DNA from 2 places in the Paenibacillus sp. PK3_47 genome. Region 2 is predicted to be linked to the other one. Evidence: riboswitches for the same ligand, from Rfam matches in the RefSeq annotation. Region 2 holds a riboswitch; the other holds the start of a gene.
What was found. Region 2 has a riboswitch for cyclic di-GMP ahead of C2I18_RS13750 (anti-repressor SinI family protein). Riboswitches for the same ligand answer to the same signal wherever they lie in the genome.
Positions count from the first base shown of each region.

Region 1: it holds a riboswitch for cyclic di-GMP, as region 2 does, so the genes downstream of both, C2I18_RS02355 (methyl-accepting chemotaxis protein) here and C2I18_RS13750 (anti-repressor SinI family protein) in region 2, are expected to answer to the same signal.

Region 1 is NZ_CP026029.1:490,229-493,649, forward strand. It holds gene C2I18_RS02355 (methyl-accepting chemotaxis protein) at 132-1,769, opposite strand; cyclic di-GMP riboswitch class I at 1,893-1,979, opposite strand; gene C2I18_RS02360 (hypothetical protein) at 2,146-2,571, shown strand; partial or broken gene C2I18_RS29770 (S-layer homology domain-containing protein) at 3,088-3,267, shown strand; gene C2I18_RS02365 (S-layer homology domain-containing protein) at 3,382-3,421, shown strand, end outside.
Region 2 is NZ_CP026029.1:3,099,284-3,102,704, forward strand. It holds gene C2I18_RS13745 (2-oxoglutarate dehydrogenase E1 component) at 1-869, opposite strand, end outside; cyclic di-GMP riboswitch class I at 1,339-1,423, shown strand; gene C2I18_RS13750 (anti-repressor SinI family protein) at 1,452-1,604, shown strand; gene C2I18_RS13755 (helix-turn-helix domain-containing protein) at 1,701-2,033, opposite strand; gene C2I18_RS13760 (hypothetical protein) at 2,472-3,421, shown strand, end outside.

The DNA of each region.
Region 1 (3,421 bases), 2.6 Mb from region 2:
GTAAATAAAATCTGTTGTCTTCTTACCCGCAAAAAAACGTGCACCAGACTAATCGTTTACAGCGATCAAGTCCGGTACACGTCTTCTTCAAACAAACTACCGTATACTAATGCAGCTCACAAGGCAGCCGCTTATATTTTAAACTTCCCGATCATAGCTCTCAGATCCTCTGCTGCGCTGGCGAGTGAAGAAGCGGCTGCGTTCACTTCCTGCATGGAAGCCAGTTGCTCTTCCGAAGCGGAAGCAATTTCGTTGATGTTAGCGGCAGAAATCCGGGAAATGCTCTCGACCTCATCGATCGATGCACTTACCTGCTCTACCCCGGCTGACATTTGCTCGCCGATGGCGGATACGTCCTGGATTTCTGAGCTTACCTGTTCAATGGATCCGATAATGGTATCAAACGTCCGGGCAGTTTCCTTAACGAGCTGCATGCCTTCCGATACTTCCCGGGTACCCGCATCCATCATTCCAACCACTTGGCTGGTTGCGTTCTGGATATGTGTAATCAGCTCCGAGATTTGCTCTGCCGACACTCTCGATTGCTCAGCCAGCTTCCTTACCTCGTCGGCGACAACGGCAAAGCCCCGGCCATGCTCACCGGCACGCGCGGATTCAATCGCTGCATTCAGTGCCAGCAGATTTGTCTGCTGCGCAATCCCTGTAATGACGCTGATAATGTCACCAATTTGCTGGGAGTGTGCATTCAGTTCCTTAATTACAGCATGAGTCTGGTTATTCGAGTTATAGATAGAATCCATCTGGCCGGTAACTTTGGCAAGATACTGGCTTCCTTCCATAGCCTGTTTTGCCGTATCCGATGCAGAATCTGCAATCCGCGATGTCGTGTCCGCAACTCTCTGCACACCGGTCGCCATCTCCCGGACAGCGTTTGCGCTCTCGGCAGTATTTTTCCCCTGAACTTCAGTTCCTGTTGCAACCTCCTGAATGGAGGCTACCACCTGTTCTGTAACCGTGTTGGTCTCAACAGCACCTGCCATCAGCTCCTCAGCAGAAGAAGCTACATGTTCTGCCGTTAAGCTGGCTTGACTGATTAAATCTCTCAGGTTACCGGCCATCTGGTTGAAGGATGCTGCCAGTTCACCGATTTCATCCTTATTTTTCACATGAATATCTTCTACGGCAAGGTTCCCTGCGGCAATTTCCTTTGCAGCCTTGGCAACAGCTTTAACCGGATTGGAGATGATTAAGCTGATCACAACCGCGACGACAAGGCCAAAAATTATAGCCGATATACTAATCAGAAGAATGAAATTGGTAGTTCTGTTGGTTTGCTGTGACAGGTTACCACTGGTGTCAATCATATTCTGCTCCTGAAGAACTACCGAATCCTCCCCCAGCTGTGCGATTCTCTCCGTAAGGGGGATTTCTTCACTTTGCATAACGTACACATACCCTTGTGCATTCCCCTGACCTTTATAATTGATCATCTTCTGGGCTGTAGAGTTGTAATCTACTTCAGCTGATATGAGTTCCTCAGCCAAAGCTCTTGCGTCAGGCAGCAGGCCCAGATTTAAAAATTCTTTAGCACTCTTATCAAACAATTCCCTTTCCTGATTGAATTTGTCCAGGTGCCTGTCTTCTCCGGAAACCAGATAAGCACGGACAGCCAGCTGCTCGTCCCTTGCAGAGTCAATCATATCATTAATAAGGGAAATTCTTTGAAGCCGGTCTTCAATTACCTCGGAATAATTGCTGTCTACCGTCCGGAATTGAATAAATGTAACCAAGGTAACAAATGCAAGCAAGATAAGTACTACTGAAAATCCTCCTAAAAGCTTCTTCTTCACAGTTAAATTCATTGTTGCAGCTCCCCTGATGTATTATGTAAACAAATGACAAAAAACCCCAATATAAACAAAGGGGTCCCTGCTTGCAACTGGCTGGCATGGTTCCTGAGAACTTTAGCCCCTACAGCTTTGCGTCACCACTTTTCAGTGGTTTTGCCCCTAAAAATATATTCAATTTAGTACTTTTATCCTATTTCGATATTATAGAGTAATAACAAGCATTATTTCAAGCTAAGAAAAGAATAAATGTATAAAATCATCAGGAAGTATGTCCAATCTACCGTTGCCGTTCTCCAATATATTAATGTATACCCTTGAAATGGAGTGATGCTGAATGGCAACAATTATCAGTTATGGTTCACAGGCTAAAATCCCGCTGGATCCGTTTGCTGTTGTTACATCGATCGCGGGAATTCCTGGAGCTGGAGCAAGTCTGGCTACTGCGCAAGTAGATATCAGCCCGGCTAATCCTGCCTCTTTCTCCAGCAGAGTTGAGTTAAATGGTAGTTTCAGTATTAATGCACCTGCTAACAGCTCGTTTTTTGTAATCATCCGCCGTGCCGGAGTCGACATTTATAGATCCTTTTTTAACTTTCCTACAACTACTGATATTCAGATTAACGTTCTGTGGGTTGATGGTCCTTATCTTGGAGTCCATAACTATGAATTGATCATTGAAAATAGCAGCGCCTCGACTTTAAATCTCTTTGGACCCGTAGCATTCACTGCAACTGCTATTGGAGGAGAGGGCGTCATTTAAGGATTTTTGCAGGAACGGATTCAGCCGGATAATATAAGCTTCGTATAAAAACATGGACAGTTGAATCGTTCTGATTCAGCTGTCTTTTAATATAGGCATGTATCAAGGCCTCAACTCCCGCACAGTTTAGCGGAGTTTTCCCGCCTCTAGCAGACGGAAATAGTCGTTTGTTCACCGGTTTGTTGACTTTTCAAAGATTCTTAATCCTATTCAAAATAACTGATTTACTATTACATATAGGTGAGATAATATGGAACTTGTTTCCTGCCAAATAGAAGATTTTCACATCAGAGACAGCTGGAAAGAAAGGCATGCTGCAAAAGCATTCGTTAAGGAACATACATAACTCAGGGGGAACGATCGATGGGCAGGAAGTTAAATGGATTATGGACAGGAATACTCGGAATCAGCATGCTTTTGGGTTCAGCCGGGACAGCGGCGGCTCAGGCAACAAGTACTAAGGATTACGAAGGGCACTGGGCACAAAAAACCATTCAGAGCTGGCTGGACAGCGGAATGCTAAAAGGTTTTGAGGACGGCTCGGTGAAACCCAATCAATCAATAACCAGAGCAGAATTCTTTACCCTGGTTAACCGCTCCTTTCATTTCACAGAAACGGCTGCACTGAACTTCTCGGATGTACCACCCGCAAGCTGGGCATACAGTGAGATTTCAAAAGCAGCAGCTGCCGGCTATATCCAGGGCTATAACAACGAAATACGGCCCAATGCCCCGATTAACCGTCAGGAAGCGGCAGTAGTTATCTCTAAGCTGCTGAAGCTGGATCCCGGAAGTTTTGAAGTTTTAAAAATGTTCAGCGATGCCGGACAAATTGCCTCATGGAGTAAAG
Region 2 (3,421 bases):
TTGATGCCCATGGAGCCCTCGGAAGGGAACAGCTCCTTGTTCGGCGAATGATGGAATTCCGAGAAAATAATATCATAAGGTTTACCTAAAATATGCGCCAGCACGTTCAGGCGTCCGCGGTGGGCCATCCCCATGAGAATGTGCTCGGCACCGTCATGTGCGGCGGCACGCACGATTTCATCCAGCATCGGCACAAGCGCGTCGTTGCCTTCTATACTGAAGCGTTTCTGGCCGACGAAGGTTTTGTGGAGGAAGGTTTCGAATTGTTCCACCTGGATCAGCCGGTTCAGCAGCTCTTTGCGCTCGGTATTGTTCAAGGGTGCCGGGGAGCTTGTGGACTCCGCCTGGCTGTTCAGCCAGCGCAGCTCCTGCTCGTCGCGTACATGCCCGAATTCATAAGCAATGGTCTGTGTGTAGGCCTGGCGCATCCGGTGAACGGCATCCCAGGCGGTATGGACATCATCAGGGGCGTTCTCCCAGATCAGTGAGGCCGGAAGGGCAATCAGGTCTTCACGGGTCAGATCATAGGTTTCGTATTCCAGCCATTTAGCCATGGGGTTCTTTTCGGCGCGTTCCAGTGGATCAATGTTGGCGGCCATATGGCCATGTATGCGAATGTTGGCGATCAGCTTGGAAGCTCTGACGGCTTTTCTGAGCCATTCTGTGTTTCCTGAAATTGCAGGCTGCGGTGCCTGCACGGTATCCGGTTCCAGTGGAGGAGGGCCGGAGATGGTAAACAGATCGCGGTAATTTTTTTCTACTGAAAAAGGATCCTTCAGAAACTGCTCATACATTTCTTGAATGTAGCCCAAATTCGGTCCGTAATACTTGCTCCAAACGGATTCATTATAGGGTTCTTTGGCTGCCATGAATACATCCTCCTAACGGATGAACCCCACTCGCGCCAATATCGTGTCGGCACTTGGTGGAGCTGCGATGTTTGCGGTTTCATTCCTCATCCTATTGTGCTACTTTCAAGGCCTGTAATCAATTCATACTTGTGTTTATTCCAATCGCAAAAAGGTATGATTCAGTCCATTATTCATACGTAACTATTATGATTCGGCACAATTCTGATTTCACGCCCGCAGACCTGGGTAATTTATTCTATAAACTGCACATTTAGAATAACTCCTTCCTCATACATAGGTGTAAGGACATAATATAATTAAACCATTCGTGAGATTTAGACAAGCTGCCTGCAAATTTAGCCAGGATTTTTCAGTTAAAATCATATAATAGTTCCATAAAACGACACACTTTTTTTGACCGTCATTATATAATGTTATTGCAGATAGCGGTTTCATGAATTTATAGCAGATCCTTTCATATGAAGGATCCAGTAAAGGGTAAACCTGCTGAAAGGCAGGGGCACAAAGTCTCGGGTCTAATGTAGCAATACTACGACGGCCGGACTGCCTGGGGACGTGAAAATCTTAGGAGGAGATTTCTTGGATAAGTCCAACCAGGGGGACAACGGAGAACTGCAGACAGCTGAGCTTGATTTGGAATGGGTCTATTTATTGATGTCGGCAAGAAATGCGGGCATCAAGGCAGATGAGATCCGCCAGTTTTTCAACGAAAAGATGCTGCAGGCGATGTAGCGGGGCAATTCTTGAGCAGACCGGTTGTACATAATGCAGGAAAAGGGCATGGCGGATGACCGCCATGCCCTTTTCTGTGCGCAGCACCAGTGCTGCTCATGAATCCTTCTGATCCAGCCGCCACTTTTGATAGTCCAGAAACTCCTTGAATTCCCGCTTGCTTATCCCTGAAGCCATAGCTTCCTGTACGAGACGGAACCATTCTCCGTCGAGAGACGATTCCTGGACATCAGCAGGCTCGCCGTAGAGCAGGACATGGATGGATACCTGAAGCGCGTCGGCGATTTTTTCAATGAATTGAATAGAGGGGTTGGATTGAATATTTCTTTCCACATTGCTTAAGTATGATTTCGCCACATCAGCTTTGTCCGCCAGCTCCGATAATGACAAGCCTTTCTCCAGACGGAGGCGGTGAATGCGACTTCCCATATTATCTGGCACGATGACTACGCCCTCCGCACTTTTTTATAACAGTATAACAAATAACCATACCCCGGACAAAGCACAAATCCATCAGAATTAACGGTTAATCCGGCAGCGTGTCACAATAGTTGACTTCGCGTATTTCCGCTTGTTCTAATCCTTTTCAGATCGTCATTGTTTTAACTCTTATTTGAGGAATGTTCTTTAAAAAGTACGATATCTTAAGAAAAAGGAAGGAAAACGGAGCAGATAGCGGCTAATTTGTTCTTTATAACGAATATCACTGTGAAATGGGATTTTAAATTTTCAGGATAGCTGGCATATACTTATGCCAAGGTTCTTAATAACGAACGATAATTGTTCGTCATAAAGACTGATCAGCACAGGGTTGATAGATGAATTTGTCTGCAGGGAGTCCTGCGGACAACCAAAGGAGAGACTCTTGTGAGGCTTTCACGAACCTCCCGTAAAAGAAACAGCCGCCGCCGGTATATCCTTCCCCAGCTTGCCGGAATTGTGGTGATCTCTGCGTATGGCATCAGTCAGATCACTGCACCGACGTACGCTCTGCTCACCAGCAGTGTTACGGAGGAATCCGGTATTGCGAGTGCCTTTGTTTTCCCGAGCACTGTGGACAGAATCGCGGATCAGGCCAGTGAAGCAATGAACCGTGCTGCCCTGCAGCGTGACGGGGTGCGTGAAGCATTGGCCGGCATGGCGGATAGCATTATGGATTCCGATACTGCAGAGACACTTGCACTGGGCATTGAAGATGCCGCCGATCAGGCACGCGGTGCTGCCGCTTCAGCAGCAGAATTGCTTGCCCGGCTTGAAAGCTACGCTTCCCGTTCGCAGCAGGAGCTGGCCTGGCAAAGGGATGAAATTAACCAGAGGCTTTCACCTTCCGGAATCAGCTTTGAACAATTAACTGCTGCGCAAAACAACGATAATACGACATTTGAGAATCTGTTGATTCAGAGCAATCTGACCATAAGCGAATTTCAGGAGATGGTGCGGAAGCTGGCCTCCATTATGCGGGTCGATGCTTACGTTCAGGCCGCATACCAGCAGGCGTTAACAGCGTCCGAACAGGCTGGCGGCTATGCAGAGGAAGCTGCAGGGCTGTATGGGCAGGCAGCGGATACCCTGCTGAAACTGAAAGCAGCCGAGGCGAAAGCAAAGCTCGAAGCTGAGGAGAAAGCGAAGCTCGAAGCCGAGGAGAAGGCGAAGCTCGAAGCTGAGGAGAAGGCGAAGCTCGAAGCTGAGGAGAAGGCGAAGCTCGAAGCCGAGGAGAAGGCGAAACTCGAAGCCGAGGAGAAGGCGAAGCTCGAAGCCGAGAAGAAAGCGAAGCTCGAAGCCGAGGAGAAAGCGAAGCTCGAAGCCGAAGAGAAAGC